DNA from 4 places in the Bradyrhizobium sp. SZCCHNR1043 genome. Region 1 is predicted to be linked to each of the others. Evidence: predicted binding sites of a transcription regulator. Region 1 holds the regulator's gene; each other region holds the start of a gene.
What was found. Region 1 encodes PhoB, which activates phosphate uptake and scavenging genes when phosphate is short. Its sites were predicted from a motif close to TGTCATNNANCTGTCAT; they were not measured.

Region 1 (7,170 bases):
CCCGCAATGGCTGCGCCGTCCGATCGGACTTGCCATCGAGCTGCTCGCCGGCATTCCGTCGATCATCTACGGCATGTGGGGCTTCTTCGTGCTGGGGCCGTTCCTGGCCTATACGTTCCAGCCGTTCATGATCAATCTCTGCGCCGGCATCCCCGTGCTGCAGGACATCTTCGCCGGTCCGCCGTCCTATCTCAGCCTGTTCAACGCCTCGCTGATCCTGGCGATCATGGTGTTGCCGTTCATCACCTCGATCTCGGTCGACGTGTTCAAGACCGTCCCGCCGGTGCTGAAGGAAGCCGCTTACGGGGTCGGCTGCACCACCTGGGAGGTCGTGCGCAGCGTCGTCATTCCCTACACCCGCGTCGGCGTCATCGGCGGCGTCATGCTGGCGCTGGGCCGTGCGCTCGGCGAAACGATGGCGGTGACCTTCATCATCGGCAACTCGTTCCGGATCTCATCCTCGATCTTCGCGCCGGGCACCACGATCTCGGCCGCCATCGCCTCCGAATTCCAGGAGAGCGACGGGCTGCACCAGTCGAGCCTGATCCTGCTCGGCCTGCTGCTGTTCGTGCTCACCTTCTTCGTGCTGGCGAGCGCGCGGCTGATGCTCATGCGGCTCGAAGCCAAGGCGGGAAAATAAGCCATGTCCAGCGCTGATACGCTTACACTCGATGCGCCGGTCAATCCGATCTATGCGCGCCGGCGCCGCAGGGACATCGTGATCCGCGGCCTCTGCGTCGCCGCCGCGATGTTCGGCGTCACCTGGCTGGCGCTGATCCTGTTCACGCTGTTCTATAACGGACTCGCCGGCCTCAGCCTGCAGGTTTTTGCCGCCGACACGCCGCCACCCGGCTCCAGCGAAGGCGGCCTGCGCAACGCCATCGTCGGCTCCTTGATCATGACGATCATCGGCGTCGGCATCGGCGCGCCGCTCGGCCTGTTCGCCGGCACCTATCTCGCCGAATACGGCCGCAACGACCGCCTGACCTCGGTGATCCGCTTCATCAACGACATCCTGCTGTCGGCGCCCTCGATCATCATCGGCCTGTTCATCTATGGTGCGGTCGTGGTGCCGATGGGCGGCTTCTCGGCACTCGCGGGTTCCCTTGCATTGGCGGTCATCGTGATCCCGGTGGTGCTGCGCACCACCGAGGACATGCTGCTGCTCGTGCCCAACCCGCTGCGCGAGGCGGCGTCTGCGCTCGGCCTGCCGCGCTCGCTGGTGATCCGCCGCATCGCCTATCGGGCGGCGCGCTCGGGCCTCATCACCGGCGTGCTGCTTGCCACCGCCCGCGTCGCCGGCGAGACCGCGCCTCTGCTGTTCACCGCGCTGTCGAACCAGTTCTGGAGCCTCAACCTTTCCAGGACGATGGCGAACCTGCCCGTCACCATCAACAATTTCGTCCAGAGCCCTTATGCCTACTGGAAGCAACTGGCCTGGAGCGGAGCCCTTCTCATCACTCTGGCCGTGCTCGCCCTGAACATCGGTGCACGCATTCTTGGCGCCGAGAGGAACACCAAATGACCGAACTGTCCGTCTCCGTCAGTCAGCCCAATCACGCTCTTCACGGCAAGGCGCTTCCGGATGCGCCGGCCAAGGTGACCGCGCGCAACCTCAACTTCTACTACGGCGACCATCACGCGCTGAAGAACATCAACCTGTCGCTGGGCACCAACCGCGTCACCGCGTTCATCGGCCCGTCCGGCTGCGGCAAGTCCACGCTGCTGCGCATCTTCAACCGGATGTACGATCTCTATCCGGGCCAGCGGGCGACCGGGCAGCTGATGCTCGACAACACCAACATCCTCGATCCCAAGCTCGATCTGAATCTGCTGCGCGCCCGGGTCGGCATGGTGTTCCAGAAGCCGACGCCGTTCCCGATGACGATCTACGAAAACATCGCCTTCGGCATCCGCCTCTATGAGAAGATCTCGAAGTCGGAGATGGACGACCGGGTCGAGAAGGCGCTGCGCGGCGGCGCGTTGTGGAACGAGGTCAAGGACAAGCTCAACGCCTCGGGCCTGTCGCTGTCCGGCGGCCAGCAGCAGCGGCTGTGCATCGCGCGCACCGTGGCGGTCCGGCCGGAGGTGATCTTGTTCGACGAGCCGTGCTCGGCGCTCGATCCGATCTCGACCGCCAAGGTCGAGGAGCTGATCCAGGAGCTGGCCGAAAACTATACGATCGCCATCGTGACGCATAACATGCAGCAGGCGGCGCGCGTCTCCGACAAGACCGCCTTCATGTATCTCGGCGAGCTGATCGAGTTCGACGACACCAGCAAGATCTTCACTTCGCCGAGTGATCGGCGGACCCAGGATTACATCACCGGCCGGTTCGGCTGACGCCGACGACATTGCCTTCAGGAGATCATCATGGCCAGTGAACATACCGCCAAGGCGTTCGACAGCGATCTGCAGGACCTGACCCGTCTGGTATCGGAGATGGGCGGCCTCGCGGAGCGGCTGATCGTCGATTCCGTCGATGCGCTGGTGCGGCGCGACATCGCGCTCGGCCAGAAGGTGGTCGCCACCGACGCCGAGGTCGACAAGCTGCAGCGCATCATCGAGGAGCGCGCCGTGCTCACGATCGCCCGTCGCCAGCCGATGGCGGTCGACCTGCGCGAGATCGTCGGCGCGATGCGCGTGGCGACCGATCTGGAGCGCATCGGCGACCTCGCCAAGAACATCGGCAAGCGCGTCGCGGCGCTGGAGAGCGACTTCCATCCGCTGAAGCTGATCCGCGGCCTCGAGCACATGACCGATCTGGTGCAGTCGCAGGTCAAGACGGTGCTGGACGCCTATGCCGCGCATGACCTGCCGGCGGCGATGACGGTGTGGAAGGGCGACGAGGAAGTCGACGCCATCTGCACCTCGCTGTTCCGCGAGCTCCTGACCTACATGATGGAGGATCCGCGCAACATCTCGTTCTGCATCCACCTGATGTTCTGCGCCAAGAACATCGAGCGCATCGGCGATCACGCGACCAACATCGCCGAGACTGTATTCTATATGATCGAAGGCCAGCAGATCATGGACAAGCGCCCGAAGGGCGACATGACGAGCTTCGCGACGACGATTCCCGGTAACTAAGAGAGACGGTTCAGACATGGGCGCCCGAATTCTGGTGGTGGAGGACGAGGAGGCGCTGACGACGCTGCTGCGCTACAACCTCGAGGCCGAAGGCTACGAGGTCGAGACCGTGGCGCGCGGCGACGAGGCCGACACGCGGCTGAAGGAGCGCGTTCCGGATCTCGTCGTGCTCGACTGGATGCTGCCGGGCCTCTCCGGCATCGAGCTGTGCCGCCGCCTGCGCGCGCGGACCGAGACCCGGCAATTGCCGATCATCATGCTGACGGCGCGCGGCGAGGAGAGCGAGCGCGTGCGCGGACTCGCCACCGGCGCCGACGACTACATCGTCAAGCCGTTCTCGGTGCCGGAGCTCCTGGCGCGCGTGAAAGGCCTGCTGCGGCGGGCGAGCCCGGAGCGGCTGGCGACCGTGCTGTCCTATGGCGACATCGAGCTCGACCGCGAGAAACGCCGCGTGGCGCGCTCGGGGCGGCCGATCGATCTCGGCCCGACCGAATACCGCCTGCTCGAATTCTTCCTCGAGCACCCCGGCCGCGTGTTCAGCCGCGAACAGCTGCTCGACAGCGTTTGGGGCCGCGACATCTACATCGACGAGCGCACCGTCGACGTCCATATCGGCCGCCTGCGCAAGCTGCTCAATCCCGGCCGCGAGCAGGACCCGATCCGCACCGTGCGCGGCGCCGGTTATGCGCTCGATGATCGCTTCGCCAAGAGCGAGCAGGTGTAAGGGCGATGGGCGTGAGGATGAAGAAGGTGTGAGGCGCGAGCGGGCCCGATTGAGGAGATCGCGGTCCGCTTTCCGCCACGCCGCCGCCGTCTTGATCGTGTCTGCTTCGTGGCCCGTCACGATGTTTCGGTCCCAGCGGACGCCCTTGATCAAGACCATCATCATATCTCTTGTCATGCTGCTCGGCAGCTTGGCGGGCGCCCCGGCCGCCGAGCTCGAGGACGCGGTCGCGGCGGCAGGCAACGGGCAGCATGCGGCGGCGATGCGACGGCTGCTGCCGCTGGCCGCCAAGGGCGATGCGCGGGCGCAGTTCGACGTCGGCTTCATGCAGGCGTTCGGCTGGGGCGTGCCGCGTAATCCGAGCGAGGCGCTGGCCTGGTACCGCAAGGCCGCCGATCAGGGGCTCGCCGTCGCGCAACATTATCTCGGCATCGCCTACGTCAATGGCGAGGGTGTTGCCTCCAACTACGGCGAAGCCAGTCGCTGGTTCAGCCGCGCCGCGGCGCAGGGCTTCGCCCAGTCGCAATACATGCTCGGCCTGATGCTGCTCGACGGCCGCGGTGTGAAACAGGACGTCGTGCAGGGCTATGCCTGGCTGGTGATGGCGGGCCGTAGTGGCGTGCGATCGGCCGGCCGCGACGTGCAGCGGGTCAGGTTGACCGAGCCGCAGCGCGTCCAGGCCCAGAGCGCCATTGCGTCCTGGCAGCCGAAACCGGAATCGGCGGATGCGGGCATTGCCACTCCGCGTCCGGAGCAATTGCTCGGGCTCGATCGCCACATCGGCGAGGTCGTCGATCCCACCTCCTGGCCGGCGTCGTCGATCGGCGTCGTCACCGTCGCGCAATACTCGAGCGGCGGCTGGTGCACCGGCACCCTGGTGGCGCCGCGCGTCGTGCTCACCGCCGCGCATTGCGTCTTCAACGGCGTGGCGCAGGTCAGCCCCGGCAATGTCCGCTTCCTGGCCGGCATGAACCGTGGCACGCCGGCGGCATCGTCGGTCGCCGACAAGCTGATCGTGGCGCCCGATTTCGTCCCGACCCGGCACGACAGATGGTCGCTCGACCGCTCGCCCGCCGATTGGGCGCTGATCGTGCTGAAGGATGCGCTGCCGTCGAAGCCGGTGGCGGTCAAGGCGCTGACCCGCGAGGAGCTCGCGGCTGCGACCACGGCCGGAACCATCTCCGAGATCGGCTATGGCCAGGAGCGGCGCTATTCGCCGACCGGCCAGCGCAATTGCAGCGCCGGCATGACCGGGGATGCCCGGCTGTTGACAGTGCATTGCCTGGCCAATTTCGGCTATTCGGGCTCGCCGATCCTGGCCGAGGTCGGCGGGGAGCCGGCCGTGGTCGGCATCTTCTCGGCGTTCCACGAGGAGACCCGGCTGATGTTCGCCGCCCCCGCGAGCCAGTTCGAGGCGGTCGTGCGCCGCGAGATCGCGGCGCAGAGTGCCTCGGCGCGGTGAGGGAAGGAGCGAGAGAGACGAGGTCCCGCCGCTGGTCATGATCTGTGCGTGACTGGATAGCGGGTTGCCAAGCGAGAGGGCGGTCCGGGAAGCGCCACCCAGGTTTTCCTGCAGCTTTCGCCTGCAGCGGGGCCTTTACCGAACTGGCCTAGCTCTTGCTATAGTCCGAGTATGACGATTGTTCCAATTGATCATCCTCGGGCCGCGCGGCTGCTGTGGTGGCGGTCGCAGCCCGGCCGCAACGTTGCGCTCGTCGGCGGGCTGGTCGCGGCCAACGCGCTCGCCTGGGCCTGGGCATTCGCGCTCTACGCCGACCGGCCCGCCATCGTCGGCACCGCGATGCTGGCCTGGCTGCTCGGGCTGCGCCATGCGGTCGATGCGGATCACATCGCGGCCATCGACAACGTCGTGCGGAAGCTGGTGCAGGACGGTAACCCTCCGCGCGCCGCCGGCCTCTATTTTGCGCTCGGCCATTCCAGCGTCGTCGTCATCGCCACCATCGTCGTGAGCCTCATCGCCGGCGCCGACCTCCTGGATGAAGAGAGTGCGATCAGGGCGATCGGCGGCGTCATCGGCACGTCGGTATCGGCCGGCTTCCTGCTGCTTATCGCGTTGGCGAACCTCATTCTGTTCGTGAACCTCTGGCGCCGCGCCGCACAGCCGCAGTCCGAGATGGAAACAGCCGGAAACAGCGGACGGGGCATCCTCATCCGCCTGCTGCGCCCCGTGCTCCGCCTGGTGGGACGCGCCTGGCACATGTATCCGCTCGGCTTCCTGTTCGGTCTCGGCTTCGACACCGCGAGCGAGATCGGGCTTCTCAGCCTGTCGGCGACCGAGGCTGCGCGCGGCGCGAGCCTCGCCCATGTGCTGGTATTCCCGGCGCTGTTCGCGGCTGCGATGGCCACCGTCGACACCGCCGACAGCATGCTGATGGTCGGCGCCTATCGCTGGGCGCTGACCGATCCCGCACGCAAGCTGCGCTATAACCTCGTGATCACCGGCGCATCCGTTGCCATCGCGCTGGTGATCGGCAGCTTCGAGGCGTTCACGCTGTTGGCGCCGCGGCTTGGCCTGACGGGGGGATGGGCTGACGTCGCCACCGCGCTGGGCGGCGACGTCGCCAATCTCGGGCTCGTCGCGATCGGCGTGTTCGGACTGATCTGGGCGGTCGCCATGCTGCTCGGTCGCAGTCAGCGCGGTTCCGAGGCGACGCCCGGCGAAGCGCTTGCCAGCGTTCGTGCGGGGGCGCTAAACCCGCCGGCGATACGAAGCGGAACGCATAAGACGGGCTAGGAGCGGGGCCTCATGATGGTCGGCTCGGAGGGAACGATCAGGATGCTGTGGCTGCAGGGCGCGAGCTGCGGCGGCTGCACGATGTCGATCCTGGAAAGCGGCGCGTCCGGCTGGTTCGACGAATTGCGCCAATCCGGCATCGATCTGGTATGGCATCCCTCCGTCAGCGAGCAGACCGGGGACGAGGTGGTGGAGCTGTTGGAGGCGATCCGCGACGGTCGCGAGCGGCTCGATCTGCTGGTGCTCGAAGGCTCGGTGGCGCGCGGACCTGGTCTGACCGGCCGCTTCAACATGCTCGCCGGCACCAACCGCTCGATCTATCACTGGCTGCTCGATCTGGCGCCGCTGGCCGACTACGTCGTTGCCGTCGGCAGCTGCGCCGCCTATGGCGGCATTCCCGCGGCTGGCATCAATCCGACCGATGCGGTCGGACTGCAGTTCGAGGGCAGCGATATCGGCGGCGCGCTTGGCGCGGCCTTCCGCTCGAAACGCGGGCTGCCGGTGATCAACGTCGCAGGCTGTGCGCCGCATCCGGGCTGGATGATGGAGAGCCTGCTGGCGCTTACCTCGGGCGATCTGACGGCAGACGGCCTCGACACAG
Region 2 (7,170 bases), on a different contig from region 1:
AGCTGGCTTAGAGCGTCGGCTTCGTGACATTGCGATCGGACATCGAGCGACGACAGCTGGAGCGCGCGCGTCGTCGCCACGGCAAAAGGAGGTTGATGTCCCGCTGAGTCGGAGTGCCATGCGACCTCGTGTTGACGGTCTCGACGGCGGCCGACGTGCAATTTCTTTGTGCGGCCGAAGTGGCAAAATTGACATTATCGCCTTAGTAGCGATGCACGTTTGACCACGGCGACTCCTGAAGCGGCAGCAAGGCGACAAGCCGTCGGCAGATCACGGCGCGGCACGATGCAAGGTGTGGCACAGCGCACAGTGTTGTCAGCTTTTCAGCAGATCGCGTCTGTTATTTCGCCTTGCTGCGCGATGATCTGACCATAGTCTCCTCGCAGATTTTCATCACCATGAGCGAAACTGTCTCGGCATCAAATTCAAGCGCGAGCCTGTCGATCGATCGACAATGATTTCTCGCGACCTCAGCCGCGCTCGCTAGCTGCCTTGGATGGCCATGAGCGGCCAGTCTCCGATGATGCGGAAACGCTGGTGGGCATTGGGCTGGCGGAACAACACAATCCTGTCGATCCGGAGCTCTGTCAGTGACAGTACCGCGAATCTCTCCTGCAGCATCGTCAGGATCGGCCGGCGCCGTTCGTCGGACAGCCGGCAGGTCAGCGTCATGTGGAAGCGGAAATCCTCCATGACATAGGGATAACCCCAACGATCGAGATGATCGCGCTGCCGTGGTGTCAGCAGATCCGGCTTGCGCCGAGCACGGTCGTCGGCGGTCATCGGTGCGCGAAACGGCTCGAAGGCCTGGACACAATCGGCCGCGAACTGCTGCAGGATGGGGGACAGCTCGCCAGGGATCATCGCGATGAATCCGCTGATCGCGTCCACGATCGGACGGATGGCCGGGACGGCTCGCGGCGTGGCCGCGAACTCAGCACAAGCGGCGCAGAGCGCGGCTTCGCTCTCCGCATCCGCCAGCTCGAACGGAGCCTTCAAGGTCGCGTGAAAGCCGTATTTGCGCGGGTCTGCGGTCAGCTCAGCCCAGTCTGGAACCGCGCGGACGATCTCGCTCGGAAAGCTGCGGTCATCGCCGCTCCACGCGTCGTAACCGAGCAGGCTCGCGCCGAATTCCGCCAGGTCGGCTGTCGCTGGTGGAGCATAGTAGATCGCATAGCGCGGAAAATTGGCCATGGTTCGCTACTCCGCCGCCATGGCACGCGCCGGCCGGGCGTTCAGCCGGTCCATCTCGGTGAGATAGACCAGCCGGCCGGACGCGATCACAGCGACGACGCGGGGGCGCAAAGGCATGCGGTCGTCGACCAGAATGATATCGGCGCGGCGGCCCTCGGCGAGCACGCCGCGGTCCGCCAGCCCGGCTGCGCGTGCAGGGCCGCCCGAGATCAGATCCCAGGCGCGCACCAGCGGAAGAACGCCGTCGGCAGCAAGCCGGTACGCTGCCAGCAGCGGCGCGGGATAGTAGTAGTCGGAGGCCAGCACCGAGCAGAGGCCCTTGGCGATCATGTCGCTGGCCTTCGTCCACCCGGTATGGCTGCCGCCACGGACGACGTTGGGCGCGCCGAATACGATCGCGTCGCCCCCTTGAGCGGCCTCGCGTGCAGTCTCCTCGTTGACCGGAAATTCTGCAATGGTCACTCCCTGGCTGCGAAACGCCTTGCGCATGGCCGGGCTGTCGTCGTCGTGCGACAGCATGCGGACACCAGCCTTGCGTGCGATCTCGGCCAGCCGCGCGATCGAGGCCGGAACGGCATCGGCGCGAGCGGCGATGCGCGCGACCAACCGGTCGAACTCAGCGCCGGGCAGGCCGGTGCGGTCGACCATGCGCTGGCGCTTGTGCGGCTTGTCCAGACTCGCCACCGTCGAATCCATGTGATCGTTGAAGGCGAACAGGTCAACGCGCCGGTCGGCGAGCCACCGGCCGATCTCCTCCTCATCGTCGAGATTGAAGGTCTCGTGGCGCAGATGGAAGCGCGTGTCGGCCGCGAGCCGCGGGCGCAGCGCTTCGATCGATTCGAGCAGGCGCCGCGCATTGTCGGCGCTGCGCAGGCCCGGCTCCCATGACCAGGTCGTCGCGTGAAAGACCGTGGTGATGCCATTGCTGATGGCCTGGCGGTCGCTGTCGATCAGCGCGACGTCGGTCGGGAAGTCGACCCCGGCGCGCGGCATCATCTGGCGCTCGAACGCATCGCCGTGGATGTCGACGATGCCGGGGAGCACGGTGAGTCCCTCCGCATCGAGTTCGAGACCCGACCGGCGTCCCGGTGTCCCGATGCCTGCGATCACGCCGCCGGATATGATCAAGGAAGTGTCTACGAGGTCGGTATCGACGAGGCAGCGGCCCCGCGAGATGGAGATATCGGTCATGGGGCGGCACTCTGCCGCACCGCGACGCGCGCGTCGAGGGCAGCTTCGTATTTGTCGAGAAACGCAGTGATCGCGAGCTTGCGGAAATCCGGCAGCGCCGCGCGCAGCGCCTCGTGATTCCAATCCCACCACGCCAGATCCAGCAGCCGCTGCTCGACCTCGCGCGGAAACCGGCGCTTGATCGGCCGCGCCGGATTGCCGGCGACGATGGTATAGGCCGGAACGTCCTTGGTCACGATGGCTCCGGCCGCCACGACCGCGCCGGTGCCGATGTTGCGGCCCGGCAGCACGATCGCGCCATGGCCGATCCAGACATCGTGTCCGATCTGGACATGATGCTCTCTCCGCCAGGCGAAGAACTCCACATCGTCGGGCTCTCCTGGAAAATAGGCGCTGGCGCGATAGGTGAAATGGGCCTGCGTCGCCCGCTGCATCGGGTGGTTGCCCGGATTGATCCGGGTCATCGCCGCGATCGAACAGAACTTCCCGATCGTCGTGTAGGTGATCTGGGAATCGTTGACCACATAGGAGTAGTCGCCCATCGTCACCTCCTGCAGGATGGTGCGGGCGCCGACCTCACAATAGGCGCCAAGCGTCACGTCCTGGAGCTTGGCCGAAGGGTCAACGGTTGGTTCAATTGAAAGCGACTTGCCGGCCATCTCACGTCCTGACTCTACTCTCTACATCTGTGAAGGTGTCGGATCTCCCCTATGACAGGCGCGTGACATCTGCATGACTGCGACCGGCGTGTGGACGAGTGCGGCGCTGCGGTGTCGCTGTCACATAACTGTAGAATCCAGACGCTAGCGATAGGCCAGAGCGAGGCGTCTGGAGAATTCAATGCTGGTGGTGGATGGCCTGACGTGCCGTTTTGGCATGAAAGCCGCAGTCGACAATGCATCCTTCTCAGTTGCACCCGGCAGCTTCGTCGGCGTGATCGGGCGTTCCGGCGCCGGCAAGTCGACCTTGCTGCGGTCCATCAATCGTCTGAGCCCGGTGAGCGGCGGCCGCATCCTCTTCAAGGATCTCGACGTGACGGCGCTGCGCGGCCGCGATCTGCGGCAGTGGCGTGCGCGCTCGGCGATGATCTTCCAGCAGTTCAATCTGGTCGGCCGATTGGACGTGCTGACGAACGTGCTGATGGGGCGACTCGCCGAAATCCCGTCGTGGCGCTCGCTGGCGCAGCTCTGGCCGGCGGAGGATGTCGCCATGGCGCTGTCCGCGCTCGAGCAGTTCGACATGGCCTCCCTCGCAGCGCAGCGCGCCGATCAGCTCTCGGGCGGGCAGCAGCAGCGCGTCGCGATCGCGCGCGCGATGGTGCAGAACCCCGAGATCATTCTCGCAGACGAGCCGATCGCCTCGCTCGATCCCCGTAACACCAAGATCGTGATGGACGCGCTGCTGCGCATCAACAAGCATTTCGGCATCACCGTCGTCTGCAACCTGCATTCGCTCGATCTGGCGCGCAGCTATTGCGATCGCCTGATCGGCATGGCGACCGGACGGATCGTGTTCGACGACGTGCCGTCGGCGCTGACGGCGCAGATCGCACGTGAGCTCTACGATCTCGAGGCGGACGAGGTGATGGGTTCGATCCATCCGGCACCGGCGGCAACGGTGCCGGCACTCGGCGAAGCCGCCGTGGCCTGAGACGCGGATTTCTGCAAGCTCGAGCTTCCGCATGGCGCGGGGGCGAGACCTGTTCCTTACTGCAACAAGAGGGCATGTTATGATCAATCGTCGCATCGTTCTGGCGGGCGTCGCTGCGCTGGCTTTCACGGCCTCGGCGTCAGCCGAGGACTGGAAGGCGAAGTATCCTGAGCTGACCTTCGCCGTGGTCCCGGCAGAGAACGCTTCGGGTGTCACCGAGCGCTGGACGCCTTTCGTGAACTATCTCTCGAAAGAGCTGGGCGTGAAGGTGACGCTGCGTATCGCCAACGATTACGCGGCCGTGATCGAAGGTCAGCGCGCCGGCAACATCCACATCGCGAGCTATGGCTCGGCGTCGTTTGCCCGCGCCCGGCTCACCGGCGTCAAGACCGATGCCTTCGCCAACGACATCAACTCCGACGGCAGCACCGGCTATTATTCGGTGTTCTTCGTCAAGGCGAGCAGCCCGTACCGGAAGGTCGAAGACCTCAAGGGCAAGAATCTCGGCCTCGTCGATCCGAACTCAACGTCGGGCAACAACGTGCCCCGCTTCGAGCTCAACAAGATGGGCGTGACCGACGCCGAGACGTATTTTGGCAAGGTTGTCTTCACCGGCAGCCACGAGAACGCGGTGCTGGCCCTGTCCCAGGGGACTGTCGACATCGCGGCCAACCAATGGACGAGCGACAACGATTCGACGTTGGCCCAGATGCTGACCAAGGGCATGCTGAAGAACGCTGACGGTTCGCCGATGAAGAAGGACGACTTCCGCATCATTCACAAGTCGGCGCCGATCATCAACGGCCCCTACGCCTACAACACGGACCTGCCGGACGATCTGAAATCGGCGATCGCCAAGGCCTTCTTCGATGCGCCGATCAAGGACAAGGCCGCCTTCGACCGTCTCTCCGACGGCCAGAAGAAGGGCTTCCACCCTGCCACGACGAAGGACTGGGACGGCACGATCGACCTGATCAAATTCGTCGACAGCCTGCGCAAGAAGGCGTCCTGATCGACGATCCATCGATGGTAAGCCGGGTCCCGTGGGGCCCGGCTCGTCCGTTGAAGAATCCCTCACACGTCCGAACCAAGAGCAGCACGAGCCCGATGGCTGTTGCCGTTTCGATCCTCCCAAGCCAGCAGCTTGCGGCTCTGAACGAGACCTATCGGCGGGCCGTTTCGCGCCGTCGATTGCGTCTTGCCCTGTCCGCCATGGTATTCCTGGCGGTGCTCTTCGCCGCGGCCATCGGTGCCGAGGTCAATCTGCGGACGTTCTATACCTACTTCGGCAACTTCATCAGCTACTTCGATCGCATCTTCACGCTCGACGACGGGCAGCGGGTCTGGACCAATCTGCCCGAATGGTTCTGGGGCTTCAAGAAGTGGATCAAGCTGCTGGCAGAGACGCTGCTGATCAGCTACGTCGGCACGATGGCCGGAATGCTCGTCGCATTCGGTCTCAACTTCCTCGCCGCCGAGAACACCTCGCCCGCGCCGTGGATCCGCTTCACGGTGCGCCGGCTCCTGGAATTCGCCCGCACCGTTCCGAGCGTCGTGTTCGCCCTGATCTTCGTCATTGCTTTCGGGCTTGGGCCGATCCCGGGCGTGCTCGCCATCGCCCTTCATTCGAGCGGTGCGCTCGGCAAGCTGTTCTCCGAGGTCGTTGAGAATGCCGACATGAAGCCGGTCGAGGGCGTGCGCGCCACCGGCGCGAGCTGGCTGTCTTGCATGCGATTTGCCGTGCTCCCTCAGGTTATTGCGGGTTTCTCCAGCTACACCTTGCTGCGCTTCGAGATCAACGTGCGCGAGGCTTCCGTGATGGGCTTCGTCGGCGCTGGCGGCATCGGCCAGGAGCTCGTGGTCGCGATCCGCAAGTTCTACTATTCCGACGTCAGCGCCATACTCGTCATGATCGTGGTCACGGTGTTCCTGATCGATATCGGCACCGGCTGGCTACGCGGCCGCCTGTTCGGCTCGGAGGCCCGCACATGAGCATCTCCGGCTCACCGGACGCGAAGCAGCTTGCCGAGCGCTACCCGCATATTTTCAATCGGTCCCTGTCCGCACGTTTCGCAACGCCGGTCGTGCTGCTGCCGGCTCTGGCCATCTTCGTCTTTGGTCTCGTCGATCTCGACTTCTCGCCGTCGCGGATGCTGTCCGGCCTCGGCCAGCTCGGCTGGATCGCGCGAATGATGCTGCCGCCAGATCCTGGCTCGTCGCTTCCGATCTATCTCAAGGCGCTCGGCGAGACGCTCTCGATCGCGGTGCTCGGCACCACCTTGGCGGCCGTCTTCGCGCTTCCGGTCAGCCTGCTTGCGGCCAGGAATATCGTCCCGTCGGCCGTCTTCCGCTTTCCGGTGCGTCGCCTGTTCGACACCATTCGCGGCGTCGACACGCTGATCTGGGCGCTGGTCTGGATCAACGTCGTCGGCCTCGGGCCCTTCGCCGGCGTGCTGGCGATTGCGGTTTCGGATTTCGGTGCGCTCGGCAAGCTGTTCTCGGAGGCGATGGAGAGCGCCGACCGGAAGCAGGTTGAGGGCGTGCGTGCGGCCGGCGGCAGCGCGTTGCACGAGATCCGCTTCGGCCTGCTGCCGCAGGTTCTTCCGGTGATTGCCGGCCAGGTGCTCTACTTCATCGAATCCAACACGCGCTCGGCGACGATCATCGGCATCGTCGGCGCGGGCGGCATCGGGCTACAACTGGCCGAGCAGATCCGCGTGCTGGAATGGCAGAAGGTGTCGTTCCTGATCCTGATGATCCTGGTGGCGGTGGCCGCGATCGACTGGATCTCGGGCAAGCTGCGCTTTGCGATCATCGGTCGCCGCGCCGTCGCTTGAACGTCGCGGCATCTGAAGGTTGCGATCGTTCGTTGACGAACGATCAAGGTGCGGCTTTGGCTGTGTGCACTGCACTTTCTGTCGCAAATCCTTCATGTGCGGCCGTTAGGGGAAGCTCCGGAACTGGCCGCCGTGCCAGGGAATACGGAGTCTGTCTTCATGAAGGTCACCCGCCTCGTTCTCGCTCTTCTCGCGCTGTGTGTTGCCGCGTTGTGGCAGCCGGCCAAGGCCGCGGACGTCATCTGCTACAACTGCCCGCCGGAATGGGCCGACTGGGCCTCGATGCTCAAGGCGATCA
Region 3 (7,170 bases), on a different contig from region 1:
GAGTCGTCTCCGGCAGCGTCACCAGGATCACCCTTGTGTAGGTGGGGTCTTGCAGCCTCATTAGCGGGGTGACGATACGCCCGGCTCCGCTTGGCGCAAGTTGGCTTGTCATCTGGCGATGATAGGCCCCGGTCGCATCCAGCAGGAGTAGCGTGTGGCCCGTGGGCGCCGTATCGAGCACGACGAAGTCGCTACGGGCCTCCGCAACAACGTGCGAGAAGGCATGGAAGACGGCGACTTCCTCGGTACATGGCGAAGCGAGGTCCTCGAGCAGCAGAGCTTTGCCTTGCTCGTCCAGATCACAACCCCGACTTGCCAGGATTTTCGCGACATACCGCTCCGTCTCGACCCGAGGGTCGATCCGGTCAACGGTGAGGCCAGGCATGGCGCCATCGACCACGAAAGCGACATGAGCTGCGGGATCGGTGGTGCTGAGGTGGACGGCATGACCCCGCTTGGCCAATCCCACGGCAATGGCGGCAGCAATCGTCGTCTTTCCGACGCCGCCCTTGCCCATGACCATGATGAGGCCGTGCTTATCCCGCGCGATGTCATCGACCAACCGGTCCAGGCCCGGCAGGTCAACCGGTTCCAGGTTCGGCATGCTCGCAGCAACTGAAGGCTGGCTGGAGGGCGACAGAAGCGCCCTCAGAGCCGTCAGACCCACGATGTCGAAACCAAGCAACGGGATTTCGTCTCGCGGAAGTTTCGTGAGCGACGCAGGCATTGCCGCTAGTGCCTCGTCCTGATCCCGCTCAAGGGCAGTCGCGACGACGTCAGTTCGATCCGCCGCGTGGAAGCGCCCGTTCACCACGAAGAGCTGGTTCGAGAGATTGAGCGCATCGAGTTCGCCCGATGTTCTGGCCGCCTCACGGATGGCCCCCTTGTCGGCGCGGGTGACGAGAACGATAGTGGTCCGCTCGGAATCGCCCAAGGCCTGGAGCGCCTTGCGAAAGCGGTCCTCCTGCATCTTCAAGCCTGAATGCGGCCCGAGGCAGGACGCTCCTCGGTCATTGTCCTTGAGAAAGCCGGTCCATGCCTTTGGCAGGCTGAGCAGCCTTAGAGTGTGGCCGGTCGGGGCCGTATCGAATATGATGTGATCGAATCCTGCCATATCGCCGTCCAGCAGTCCCACGAACTCGTCGAAGGCGGCTATTTCGGTGGTGCAAGCTCCGGAGAGCTGCTCGCGCACAGTCGACCGCTCACCGGCGGTGACTTCCGGTCCGAGCTGTTCGAGGACCCGGGTGCGATAGCTCTCGGCAGCAGCTTCGGGATCGATATTCATGGCCGAAAGTCCGGCCACGTTTGCCACCGGCGCTGGGCGATCAGTCAAAGTGACTTCGAGCATCTCGTCCAGGTTCGACGCCGGGTCGGTACTGACGAGAAGAACGCGTAGTCCACGGTCGGCGAGGCCAACAGCGGTGGCACATGCAAGCGACGTCTTACCGACACCACCCTTCCCGGTGAAAAACAGATACGGCGTCGGGGCGTTCAGCGCGCGAAAGTGAGACATAATAAGCTGTCCTGCAGACGCTGCAGTCATGCAATTGCCGTCAGTCCGATGGGTGTGACGAGCGTTGCGTTCAAAATGAACGCCTCGTTGCATCGCTTTGCGATGGGATACCTGCGGATATTCAATAGCAACGCCGCGAGCTCCTCTGTTGCGATGGATCAACGGATGGGAGTGACCAACGGGCTACGAGGCAACAACAAAATGGGTATCGATGGTGTGTTCCGGGCACGCCTGAGGCCCGCCCTCTGGCGATTAAGCCGTCGGACACTGCGCCCGGCATCACCTTCGACCGAGCGATCTAATGCGGTCGTTGTACCGGCTCATCTGGGCTCGATGACCTCGCCATCCTCCTTGACGAACCGCCCGAACGGGCCGTTAAGGAGATCGATGACCGCTTCCGACGGTCTGCACAACCGGACGCCCTTCGGCGTGACGACGATCGGGCGATTGATCAGGATCGGGTGCGCGATCATGAAATCCAGCAGTTCGTCGTCGGTCCACTTCGGATCGTCGAGGCCGAGTTCTTTGTAGGGCGTTCCCTTCTCGCGCAACAGGTCGCGAACCGGAATTCCCATGGTGGTGATGAGCTCCTGGAGCTTATCGCGCGACGGCGGCGTCTTGAGGTACTCGATGATCTCAGGCTCGATGCCGCTTTGCCGGATCATAGCGAGCGTGTTGCGGGACGTACCGCAATCTGGATTGTGGTAGATCGTAATGGTCATCTGTGAGCCTCCATCGCGGGCTTGGCCGCATTCGCTCCGGATTCATACCAGCCGCGAGTCGCCTTCACGATGCGGACCACCGACAGCATCACGGGCACTTCGACCAGCACGCCCACCACGGTCGCGAGCGCAGCTCCGGAGTCTAGTCCGAACAGGCTGATGGCAGCAGCAACCGCGAGCTCGAAAAAGTTGCTGGCGCCGATCAGCGCCGCAGGTGCAGCGACACACCAGGCGACGCCGAAGCGCCGGCTCAGCCAGTAGGCGAGACCGGCGTTGAGATAGACCTGGATCAGAATCGGCACGGCGAGGATCGCAATCACGACCGGCTGCTTGACGATCTGCTCACCCTGGAAACCGAACAGCAGAACTAGCGTCGCCAGCAGAGCAACAAGCGACAATGGCTGCAGCCTCCGCATGGTCCGCTCGAAGGCACCACCGCCAGCGGCGAGAAGGGACGTCCTCCAGGCCTGCGCTACGACGACCGGCACAACGATGTACAGGACGACCGAGAGCAGAAGCGTCGCCCAGGGAACGCTGATGGAGGCTACACCGAGCAGAAGCCCCACCAGCGGCGCGAACAGGAAGACCATGATCACGTCATTCAATGCGACCTGGCTGAGCGTGTAGTGAGGCTCTCCTTCGCACAGGTTCGACCAGACGAACACCATCGCGGTGCAAGGAGCGGCTGCGAGCAGGATCAGACCCGCGATGTAGGATGGGATCTGCGCGGACGGCAGCATCGGCGCGAACACGTTGCCGATGAAGAAGGAGCCGAGAAGCGCCATCGAGAACGGTTTGACGGCCCAATTGATGAACAGGGTAACCCCCACGCCGCGCCAGTGCTCTCGGACCTGGCTCAAAGCACCGAAGTCGATCTTCAGCAGCATCGGCACGATCATCAGCCAGATCAGGACTGCCACTGGCAAATTGACCTTGGCCACTTCCGCGGCTGCAACCACTCCGAAGAAGCTAGGCATGAAGTGGCCGAGCACGACGCCGGCGACGATGCAGAGGGCAACCCAAAGTGTGAGGTAACGTTCGAAGATGCTCATGTGTCAGGCCACGTCGTTGCGGGATGAACTCGCGCCTTCCGACCGGCCGATCTCGCGCAACTTGGTGCCGAGCGACAGTTTGTCGATGCTGCGCAGAGGAAGATTGGTGAAGGTACCGATGCGATTCTTCAGGTACCGGAAGGCGGTCACGAATGCCGCCTCCTTCTGGAGATCAATACCTTCGACTGCGGCGGGATCCTCGATGCCCCAGTGAGCGGTCATCGGCTGTCCAGGCCACACCGGACAGGTCTCACCGGCGGCGTTGTCGCAGACCGTGAAGACGAAATCCATGACGGGTGCATCGGGGGCGGCGAACTCGAGCCAGCTCTTCGAGCGCAAGCCGTCGGTCGGATAGTCCAGGCTTTGGAGAGTGCGTAGCGCCAGCGGGTTGACCGCGCCCTTCGGCGTGCTGCCTGCCGAGAACGCCCGGAAGCGGCCGCCGGCATTCTTTCGCAGGATCGATTCCGCCATGATTGAACGGGCGGAGTTGCCGGTGCAGAGGAAGAGAACGTTGTAGAGGTGATCAGACACGGCTTCGCTCCCTTTTCTTTTTCGGAGGACAGCAAGGCGCAAGGCTTTCAATCAATGGTGCGCAGACTTCCGGCCGGCCGCCGCAGCAGTCCTGCAGCAGAAACAGCGCCACCTTCTGGAATTCGGCAAGATTGGCGCGATAGATGATCGACCGGCTGTGTCGCTCCGAGGTGACGAGGTCCGCCCTTGAAAGGATCGAAAGGTGCGCCGAGAGCGTGTTCTGGGGAACTTCCAGGGCGCGAGCAAGCTCTCCGGCCGACAGACCCTCCGGCTCATGACTTGCCAGAATACGAAATGCGTTCAGCCGAGTGGGCTGAGCGAGCGCGGCGAGCGCCAAGACCGCTTCTTCATTATCCATATTTCTAGACTTATGGATATTACAGCATTCTGTCAACCACAGAGTGGCGCTGAGCTCCCGCAGGTCCTTGAGACGCGCGCCGGTGAGCTGTTGCTTGAGCTATCTCAATACCTCACCGTCACATGCCTGTCATATTCGTTGCCGCGCCAGACGCCATTCGATACTCTCTAAGAAAAAAGGGGCGACGACTCTAGGAGGAATCGCCATGGGTTTGCGTCAAAGGCAGGCCCCTGCATCACATGCGAATAGAACGCGAGTCACGAGGCGCGCAGTCCTATCCGGACTAGCGGCGAGTACGATTGCTCTTAAAAGCAGACGCGCCGTAGCGGCTGATCCGCGGCCGGTGCAGATTGGGCTCACGCCCGTGCTTCTGACTTCCGACTTGGAGCTGTTGGCGACACTTCGCTCTTATCTTGAGCGCATTTGGAGCAGGGAAGTCCAGATCCTCACGCGCCGAACCTACCAGGAGATCACGCTCCTCCTGGTAAACGGACAAATTGATGCTGCCTGGATCTGCGGCTACCCCTACGTCCAATTTCGCGAGCAGCTCGATCTGGTAGCGGTACCGGTGTGGAAGGGCCGCCCACTTTACCAGTCCTACGTGATCGTCGATGCCCGCCGTAAGGCCGAGTCCTTTCCCGATCTGAAAGGCGACACGCACGCGTTCTCCGATCCCGACAGCAATTCCGGCTTCCTCGTCACTCGCGCCCTTCTGACCGATATGCACACCAAGCCGGAGGATTTCTTCAGGCATCACTTCTTCACCTATGGTCATCGCAACGTCGTCCGCGCAGTCGCCTCCGGGCTGGCGGATAGCGGATCCGTCGATGGCTACGTGTGGGAAGTCCTCAGCATCGTAGAGCCCGATTTGACGGCTCCAACTCGCGTGTTGCGACAATCGGAATGGCTAGGATTTCCGCCGGTGGCGTGCGGCAAGAGCCGCCCGAGCGGACTTTCGGTCGATGACCTGGCCGCAGCGTTCGTCGGGATGTCGTCCGATCCGGAGGCCCGTCGGGTGCTGCAGATGCTGCATCTCGACGGTTTCACGAGAAGCGATCCATCCCTGTTCGACACGATTGGGGCGAAGATGAACTATGTTCGGAGCCTCGGATGAGCGCTCGCTTCGACCTGAGATCGAATCTGCCGGTCGTGATCAAGGTCCCTGCGCTTGTGGCGCTGCTCATGGTCGCCATCGGGGTGGTGCTCACAGATCAGGTGCTCAAGAGGCTCGCCGAAACCCAGGATCGCCATTTCCGGGAATTGACCGCCGCCTACCTGGACGGGCTTTCGTCGTCGGTGATGCCTGCGGTGATCCGTGGGGACGCCTGGGAGACGTTCGACAATCTCGACCGCGCTCGTTCACTGTACCGCGGCTTGACGATTCTCGAGACGGTGGTGGCGGAACCCGACGGCATCGTCCTGGCTTCCTTCGATCCCCGTACCGTGCCGGCCTTTGCACCCGTGCCGAAGTCGATCGTCGATCGGTTTGCGGACGCAAACGATAGCTGGCTTGACGAGCAGGCCGAGCGTGCCGGCGTCCGCCGCGTGCTGCTCGATCAGGGGCGTCGCATCGGGGTGATCTACACCCAATTCGACGTCGGCGCCCGATTCAAGGAGCGGCGGGACGTGCTCTGGACGTTGGTCGCGACCAATATCGCCATCACTATGCTGGTCGCGGCGGTCGGCTTCATCGCGGTGCGCAGAATGCTGCGACCGGTGCAGCTCTTGACCACGCATTTCAGGCGGGGGCAGTCCGGCGAACTGCGGTGCATCGCAGATGAGGATGTCGGACCGCCCAGTTCGGAGTTCGGTCGCCTGTTCAGACACTACAACATGATGGTGCGATCATGGAACGAGCGTGAGGCGCTGGCTGCTCGCGTCGCGGAAGAGCAACGTCTCACTAGCCTCGGCCGTCTTGCCTCCGGGATGGCCCACGAAATCAACAATCCGCTGGGAGGCATGTTCAACGCGATCGAGACGCTCCGGCGACATGGCCATCAGCTCGGGGTTCGGGAGCGTGCACTCTCTCTTCTTGAGCGGGGGCTCGCGGGCATCCGCGACGTCGTGAGGTCCGCATTGGTGACCCACCGTGTCGACACCGCGATGCGTCCGCTGAAGCCAAGCGACATCGAGGACCTGCGTCTTCTGATCGGTCCTGAGCTCGATCGCAGAAACCTTTCGCTGTCGTGGGCGAACGAGCTTCCCGGCGAGATTCCCGTCAGAGCGAATGCCGTCCGTCAGGCCGCGCTCAATCTGCTGCTCAACGCGTGCCAAGCAAGCGCGCCCGCCGGCCGTATCGCATTCGAAGCGGGGCTGGTGGACGGCAGCCTAGTCCTGACAGTGAGCGACGAAGGCGCCGGACTCGACCAGGATAGGGTCAGCTACCTCGAAAGCCGTGAAGCGGATGCCGCGCCACGGCCCGGAGAGCCCGGCCTTGGCCTTTGGATCATTCGGCGTCTCGTTCTGGAAGTCGGCGGCTCCATCCGAGTCGAGCATCCGGCCGGCGGCGGAACGGCGATCTCCATAGCGATACCCGATGGCTCGGGGGAGGAGCAGCGCAATGTTGCCTGAGTCAGTGTCCATCGCTGTGATCGAAGACGATCCGATCATGGGAGAATCCCTCAACCAGTACCTGGAGCTGGAAGGCTGCAAGGTCGAGTGGTGGCGCAGCGGCCAGGAAGCTCTCGCGGGCCTGAGGCGAGGTGCCCCCGATCTTGTCATCTGTGACATCCGTTTGCCGGACATGTCGGGTGAGGACATCTTCCGGAAAGTGAGCGGCGAAAGTGCCGCCCCGCCGTTTCTGTTCATGACCGCATACGGCCAGATCGACCATGCGGTGGCTCTCATCAGGGCCGGCGCGGGCGACTACGTGACCAAGCCATTCGAACTCGACGATCTGATATCGCGCGCCCGCGCTCTGATCGGCCGTAGGCCGGCGGTTCCGGACGGCGTATTGGGACTGTCGCAGCAGATGCGCCGCATCGAGGAACTGCT
Region 4 (7,170 bases), on a different contig from region 1:
CGCTGCCCGCGGCCGTCATGCTCATGACGATGCGCAGCACATCCGGCGAGCGCGGGCCGCGATCGACGAGATCGCCGACGAAGACGGCCTTGCGGCCGGCCGGCGGCGTCACGGTGACCGCGCGATCGCCCCCGGCCTCGGTCCATGTGACCTGATAGCCGAGCTTCGCCAGCAGCGCCTGCAACTCATCGGCGCAGCCATGGACGTCGCCGATGATGTCGAACGGCCCGCCGTCGTGGCGCTTGTCGGTCCACAGCGGCTGCCGCGTGAGGGTGGCGGCCTCGATCCGCTCGACGCTGTCGAGCTTCCACACCTGGCGAAAGCCCTCGCGCTGCAGGCCGCCGAGGCCGCGGCGGATCTCCGACACCATGCGCTGCACGACTGGCCCGCCGAAAGTGCGCTCCGGCCGTGTCCGGTTTCTGTCGATGCAGATGTCGATGCCGGGATCGAACACGATCGCGACCGGCAGCGCATGCCATTTGCGCGCCAGCTCGATCCAGCCCTTGCGGTCCGCGGGGCGCACATTGGTGGCGTCGATCACCGCGAGGCGGCGATGCTTGAGGCGCCGGCCTGCGATTTCGCGCACGATGTCGAAGGCATCGGCGGAGACGCTCTGATCGGTCTCGTCGTCCGCGACCAGCGCGCGGCAGTGATCCGAGGAGATCACCTCGGTCGGCAGGAAATGCCTAGCGGCGAAGGTCGACTTGCCGGAGCCGGTCGAGCCGATCAATACGACCAGCGAGAAGTCGGGGATGTCGATGTTCATGGAATTGCTCAGCGGGTGAAGACGGCCATCTGGGTCGGCGCGCCGAAGGTCTCGTCATGGTGGCCGATACCGGAGAAGGCGACCTGATAGGTGAAGGCTGCGCAGATGCGCTCGGCCCAGGCGGCGAACTCGGCACGGCTCCATTCGAAGCGATGGTCGCGGTGGCGGAACTGGCCTGCGGGCAGGCTCGAAAACAGCGCATTGTAGTCGGCGTTCGGCGTGGTCACGATCACGGCGCGCGGACGCGCTGCGCCGAACACGACGCGCTCGACCAGCGGCAGCCGGTCGGGATCGAGATGCTCGATCACCTCGACCAATGCAGCAGCATCGACGCCGGCCCAGCGGTCGTCGCGATAGGTCAGCGAGCCGTGGAGAAGCGTGACGCGGCCCTCGGGCGGGCCGCCTGGCCATCCCAGCTTCAGTCGCCTGGACGCGCGCTCCAACTCATGCGCGGCAGGATCGAGCCCGATCAGCCGGGTCACCCAGCGCTCGCGCACGAGGAGCTGCAGCAGCTTGCCTTCGCCGCAGCCGAGGTCGGCAATGGCCTTGGCGCCGCTCGTGCGCAGCGCGTCGACGACCGCTTCCATCCGCAGGTCGTTGAGCCGGATCGGCCGTTCCAGCGTGTCCTCGGACTCGCTGCGCGCCTCCGGCTCCAGCGCGTCGTCCTGCGTCTCGGGCGCAAGGCGTTCCAAAGCCGCGCGTGCGAGTACGCCGCGGTGGCGCAGATAGCGGCGCACGATCAGCTCCCTCGCAGGATGCGTGTCGAGCCAGCCTTCGCCGCGCTTGAGCAGCTTGTCGATCTCCTCGTCGCCGACCCAATAGTGCTTGGCGTCGTCCATCACGGGGATCAGCACGTAGAGATGATTGAGGAGCGCGCTGAGCCGCGCGGTGCCGCGCAGCGTGAGCCGGACGTAGCGGCTCGACGCGTCGCCCTGCGGCCCCGGGATCGCGGCGAGATCGACCTGCCAGCCGAGCGGCTCGAACAATTGCCGCAGCACGGCTTCGCCGCCGCGCAGGGGCAGGGGTGTCACAACCGCTTCGAGTGAAATGGCGCTGTCGGCGAGCTCCTGGCGCGCGCTGCTGACGCCGTTCATCGCGGTCCGGAACGCCTTGTTCAGCGCGACCGACAGGAACGACGACGCGGCATAGGGCCTGTCGTTGACATATTGGTCGAGCAGCCCGTCGCTCTGGCCTTTGCCGCGGACGAGGCCGATCGGGTCGACGTCGAGCACCAGCGCCGCCTCACAGCGGCTCTCGCGGGCCTCGGGATAGAAGATCAGCGCCTTGCCATAGGTGAGCTCGAGCTCATGCAGCCTGTCGGGATGCTTGTTGAGCAGGTAGCCGAGATCGGTGGCGGGCTGGTGGGTGGTGGCGATGGACAGAAACATGAGGTCAGATACCGGATGAGGAAACAACGATCCAGTGCTTCGAAGCCAAAGTTTGGCGGTGGCCGTTCTCGCATTCGCTTTCGCATCGGCTCTGGGAGCGCTGGACAAAAGGTGCGCCATCTCCGCAGGACGACTCTTGCGGAGAACGAGGGCAGGGACGCAATTCGGCTCGAATCGTCATGGAATTGACTTCGCATGAGCAGAGTCCTGAAAATCGCCGGGCTGCTGGTGCTGATCTGCGCCGGCTTCATGTTCTTCAACAACGCCAATCTGCAGGTGACAAAGGAGGCTGGGCGGCTGCATCTCCTGGCTCATCGAGGTGTGTCACAGCAGTTCGATCGCACCGGCCTGACGAGCGAAACCTGCACCGCGGCGCGCATGCTGCCGCCGACGCATGACTATCTCGAGAACACCATCGCCTCGATGCGCGCCAGCTTTCTGGCCGGCGCCGATATCGTGGAATTCGACGTGCACCCAACCACCGATGGCCAGTTCGCGGTGTTCCATGACTGGACGCTCGACTGTCGCACCGATGGCAAGGGCGTCACGCGCGAGCATGCGATGACGGCGTTGCGGCAGCTCGACATCGGTTATGGCTACACCGCCGATGGCGGGCGCACCTTTCCATTCCGCGGCAAGGGCGTCGGCCTGATGCCGTCGCTGGACGAGGTGCTCGCGACCTTTCCGGACAAGTCGTTCCTGATCAACGTCAAGAGCAATGATCCGGCGGAAGGCCGGCTGCTTGCCGCGGCACTTGCACCGATCGACGCTGCGCAACGCGGGCGGCTGATGGTGTATGGTGGCGATGCGCCGATCGCGGCGCTCAGGGCGGCGCAGCCGGAGCTGAAGGTGATGTCGCGCGGCATGCTGAAGAGCTGCCTGCTGCGATATATCGGATATGGCTGGACGGGGCTGGTGCCGTCCGCATGCCGGAACATGATGGTGCTGGTCCCGGTCAATGTCGCGCCGTGGCTCTGGGGCTGGCCAGACCGTTTCCTCGAGCGCATGGCACAAGGAGGAAGCAGCGTCTTCGTGGTCGGTGCCTATCATGGCGAGACATTCTCCACCGGACTGGATTCGCCGGACGACATCGCCCGGTTGCCCAAGGCCTTCGCTGGGGGCGTGATGACGGACGAGATCGAAACGGTGGCGCCGCTCCTGAAGCACGCTCCGCAAGGAGATCAATCGAGCCGGCCGTAACCGCGCAGCATGGGAAGGAGACCCGGGCGCGTCTGTGACGCGTCCGGGTCCATTGTCGTCAGTGCAGGGTGGCGCCTCGCAGCGTCTCCTCCTGCGCCGCGATCCAGGCGATCACGGCTTCGGAGAAGCCGTCGACCCGCGTCCAGGGTCCGTAACCGACCCCGTGCTGGTACGACGCCACGTTGACCATGGTCCCGCGCGCCTTGGGCGACGGCACCGCATCGTGGCTCTGCTCGTCGGTGAAGACGATCAGGCGGTCTCCCTTGCGGTCGATCTCGCCGACCGCACGGCCGAGATAGGTCCCGGAATGCGGCTGCGACCCGAGGATCGCATCGCGCAGCGCAAAGCCACGGCGCGGCGGCACCTTCACGACCTTGTCGCTGAACGTGAAGATTTCCACCTCGTCGCAGACCTCGCGGGCGAGGATCGCGAGCCCGCACGCAGCCTCCGCGCGCGTCATCTCTGACTGCGCGGACAGCTTCGCGAACATCGATCCCGAGACGTCGATCAGGAGCCGCGTGCGACCTGGCAGCCGCGCGTAGCCCTTGATCGCGCCCAGCATCGCCTGCTCGAGCTCGGGCTCGAAGTCCGGCGCATGCCGCGCCGCCGTGATGAACCGATACGGCAGGATCCTGTCCGTCCGCATCGTCTCGATCGCGGCCGCGATGGTTGCCCGCGGCACCCCGACCTCTCGCATCAGGCGCAGGTTGCGCAACAGCGCCAGCGCTCCGAGCCGCTTCTCGGCGAGCAGCCGCTCGAAGCTCGCGCGCTTGTCCGAGCCCTTCGACAGCGCGACCTCCCAGGTGTCGGGCGAGGGCAGCTCGCTTGCGGCGAGCTGCTTCCACACCGCCTCCTGAGCGGCATCCCTGGGCTTGGCGTGCACCAGGAACAGGACGTCGCGGAGCCGCACCGGTCCTTCGCGGTCATACTTCGCGAGCTGATAGGCGTCGAACTTCGTGAACGCCTTCGCCAGCCCCTTCTTGACCTGGGCCGACACCGGCTGCCGCCTGCGCTGCTGCTGCGGACCCAGCGAGTCCGCCCAGTAGATCGCGAGCAGCTCGGTCATCTCGTCCGGCCGCTGGATGATGCGCGCCAGCGTCTCGGCGACCAGCGCACGGTGCTCCGGCAGCCGCGCCATCTCGCGGGCGACGAGCAGCGGCGCGTGCCGCAGCTTCATCTCCTCGCGCGCGCGGACCGCGAGCTGCGCCGCCTCGCGCGGCGCGACCTGCGGCACCAGCGCCTTGATGCGCTCGGCGACCGACACACCGTCCTCGTAGAACTGGTCCTCCCACAGCAGGCAGCTCAGCAGCGTACGCTGCAGTGCCTGCTCGGGCGCGAGCTGCCGGGACGGCGCACCCTCATGGGTGAAGGCGCGCAGGAACTTGTTGAGCCTGACCATGATGGCCTCCTCTCTGGGTTGATCTTGGTTGATGACGGGTGGAAGGAACGTCACGCGTGATCTCGTGCGGAGACCACGCGTCACAGATGACCACGCGCCAGGAACGGGCGAATGCTGAGCTCCGCTCCACCGGCGTGGAGCGGATAGTGCTCTGCCACTGAGCTACCGGCGCATGGAACGCCGGATGGGACTCGAACCCACGACCTCTCGATCCGCAATCGAAGTATCAGCACTCTTCACCACGGCGCGTGGAAGAAGGTGGCGCAGCAGACGTCTGCGCCGCAACGATCTGACCGCCTGTTCGAAGACGATCAGTTGAGATGGATCACGAGCCGGGAACAGGCGACGGCTGAGACCCGGTCGCTGATGGACCGGACAGCGCTCTGACCTCTGAGCTACCGGCATGGCGCCGGGCGGGAGTCGAACCCGCGACCTCTGGCGTGCAAGGCGAAGTAACAGTCGTCTTCACCACGGCTCGTGGATACGTTCGGCGGGGAATAGGCGATGCTGTTGCTGCCCCAATGGGGCGCTCGGTTTCAACGAAGTAACAGACATCTTCACCACCGCCTTGGCCGCCCGGCGGTCGCCGAGTGGCGTTGATGGCATGCTGGGGAACAGGCGGTCTCGGCGATCAATGACGCCAACGCAGGTCATCCGAAAGAAGAACAACCGAAACCCGCGACTCGACGGCCCTCGCATGGCCGCCTCCACGGTACGTGACGCCATAGGCGGGATTCGAACCCGCATCACCAATGGTACGAAGGAGCCGACACCTTCACCACCAGCATCTCCCGGCCGCGAACGACCGGGAATTCAAATAGCTTGTTGGCGGCGCTGCCCTGCGCCGCGTGTTGCGAGCTCCATGGAGCCCGCTCTGTCATCGGTGTCCGGCGCGCGCGCCTTCGTTCCCTCCGACAGGCCCCGCGCGCTCGGGCACGCGCATCACCTGCGCGAGCCCCGGGATCCGGGTCTCCCGTTCCGGCTGACAGCCGGGACTTCCGTTGGTTTCGCCGTGCAGGCCGCTCGCGTGAGGGCAACAAAAAACCCTCCGGAGCGGCTGGCTCGGGAGGGTCCGTGTGATGCGGACTGTTGATCTTGCCTCAGGCAAGACCGCTCCCCCGAGCATGGCGTGCGCCATCCACCGGCATGACGCCGTTGGACGTGCGGATGAAGTGTTCGTAGCCGAAGGACATCGTCTCGCTCATGTTTGTCGCGGGCGCAGTCGCTCGCGAGGCCGCGGGACATACGCCGCTTTGTTGGGGCTGTCAACAGCGTGTCTTCGAACTTTTTTGCCGGCTGCGGCGGCCTTGATCTGCAACAACGCGCCGATGCGATGCCGGCGTATTGTCATCTTTAGCTCGATTGCAGCGGAACATGCAGGCGTGTTTGCTATGAACCGGCGAACGGTATTGTTAGGAACGGGGAGCGCGATTGCTGCCGCCATGCTCGGCGCTGCATCCTGGCGCGCGATCACGGGGACGATGCACGACTATGAGACGTATAGCGCCCGACTGCGCGCGCCGCTGTCGCCCGATATCACTTCGGTGATCCGCTACGCGACGCTTGCAGCCAACAGCCACAACACGCAGCCCTGGCGCTTTCGCGTAGCGCAGGATGCGATCGAGATCATGCCCGATCCGTCACGCCGCACGCCGGTGGTCGATCCGGACGACCATCATCTGTTCGTCAGCCTGGGCTGCGCGGCTGTCAATCTCGCGATCGCCGCGGATGCGAGCGGCCGTCCGGGCGAGCTCAGCAGCGACGGCCGGACGGTGCGGTACAGCTTCACGAACCGCACGGCGCATGACGACGCGCGGCTTGCGGCAATCGTCCGCAGACAGTCGACGCGCGCGGAGTATGACGGACGACCGGTGCCGCCAGGCGATCTCGCCGCGCTGCAGGCCGCGTCAACCATGCCAGGCGTCGATCTCGCGATCATCACGGCTCCCGCCGCGATCGCCGCCATCCGCGATCTCGTCGTCGCCGGCAATGATACGCAGATGCTCGATGCGGCGTTCATGCGCGAACTGAAGAGCTGGCTGCGGTTCAATCCGCGCAGCGCGATCGAGACCGGCGACGGGCTGTTCGCGGCTGCCAGCGGCAACCCGTCATTGCCGACCGCGCTCGGTGGCCTCGCCTTCGATCGGCTCTTCAATGCCGCGTCGGAGAACGACAAATACGCGCGGCAGATTCGCTCATCGGCCGGTGTCGCCGTATTCACCGCCGAGCAGGCCGATGCCTCGCATTGGATCAGGGCCGGGCAGGCGTGCCAGCGCTTCGCGCTCGAAGCGACGCGGCTGGGCCTGAAGCTTGCCTTCATCAACCAGCCGGTCGAAGTGGCCGCGTTGCGGCCAGAGCTGGCGCGCGTGGTCGGAACGACACGGCGGCCGGATCTCGTGCTGCGCTTCGGCTACGGG

Region 2: a site for PhoB is predicted at 3,096-3,112, ahead of phnC (phosphonate ABC transporter ATP-binding protein). Genes of this name have one in related genera too.
Region 3: a site for PhoB is predicted at 4,293-4,309, ahead of QX039_RS22875 (PhnD/SsuA/transferrin family substrate-binding protein). Genes of this name have one in related genera too.
Region 4: a site for PhoB is predicted at 2,330-2,346, ahead of QX039_RS02055 (glycerophosphodiester phosphodiesterase family protein). Genes of this name have one in related genera too.

The regions. Positions count from the first base shown of each region.
Region 1 is NZ_JAUEYN010000006.1:248,069-255,238, forward strand. Features, by position in the region: gene pstC (phosphate ABC transporter permease subunit PstC) at 1-640, shown strand, start outside; gene pstA (phosphate ABC transporter permease PstA) at 644-1,525, shown strand; gene pstB (phosphate ABC transporter ATP-binding protein PstB) at 1,522-2,343, shown strand; gene phoU (phosphate signaling complex protein PhoU) at 2,374-3,090, shown strand; gene phoB (phosphate regulon transcriptional regulator PhoB) at 3,107-3,814, shown strand; gene QX039_RS12810 (trypsin-like serine protease) at 3,960-5,276, shown strand; gene QX039_RS12815 (HoxN/HupN/NixA family nickel/cobalt transporter) at 5,448-6,569, shown strand; gene QX039_RS12820 (HupU protein) at 6,585-7,170, shown strand, end outside.
Region 2 is NZ_JAUEYN010000002.1:340,925-348,094, reverse strand. Features, by position in the region: gene QX039_RS04165 (DUF1045 domain-containing protein) at 484-1,194, opposite strand; gene QX039_RS04160 (alpha-D-ribose 1-methylphosphonate 5-triphosphate diphosphatase) at 1,201-2,385, opposite strand; gene QX039_RS04155 (chloramphenicol acetyltransferase) at 2,382-3,044, opposite strand; gene phnC (phosphonate ABC transporter ATP-binding protein) at 3,226-4,035, shown strand; gene phnD (phosphonate ABC transporter substrate-binding protein) at 4,115-5,047, shown strand; gene phnE (phosphonate ABC transporter, permease protein PhnE) at 5,143-6,027, shown strand; gene phnE (phosphonate ABC transporter, permease protein PhnE) at 6,024-6,872, shown strand; gene QX039_RS04130 (ABC transporter substrate-binding protein) at 7,032-7,170, shown strand, end outside.
Region 3 is NZ_JAUEYN010000013.1:81,154-88,323, reverse strand. Features, by position in the region: gene arsA (arsenical pump-driving ATPase) at 1-1,513, opposite strand, end outside; gene arsC (arsenate reductase (glutaredoxin)) at 1,834-2,235, opposite strand; gene arsB (ACR3 family arsenite efflux transporter) at 2,232-3,287, opposite strand; gene QX039_RS22885 (arsenate reductase ArsC) at 3,291-3,818, opposite strand; gene QX039_RS22880 (metalloregulator ArsR/SmtB family transcription factor) at 3,811-4,176, opposite strand; gene QX039_RS22875 (PhnD/SsuA/transferrin family substrate-binding protein) at 4,541-5,290, shown strand; gene QX039_RS22870 (HAMP domain-containing sensor histidine kinase) at 5,287-6,747, shown strand; gene QX039_RS22865 (sigma-54 dependent transcriptional regulator) at 6,737-7,170, shown strand, end outside.
Region 4 is NZ_JAUEYN010000001.1:484,230-491,399, forward strand. Features, by position in the region: gene QX039_RS02045 (polynucleotide kinase-phosphatase) at 1-766, opposite strand, end outside; gene QX039_RS02050 (3' terminal RNA ribose 2'-O-methyltransferase Hen1) at 775-2,154, opposite strand; gene QX039_RS02055 (glycerophosphodiester phosphodiesterase family protein) at 2,350-3,354, shown strand; gene QX039_RS02060 (TROVE domain-containing protein) at 3,413-4,753, opposite strand; tRNA gene QX039_RS02065 (tRNA-OTHER) at 4,927-5,001, opposite strand; gene QX039_RS02070 (Acg family FMN-binding oxidoreductase) at 6,145-7,170, shown strand, end outside.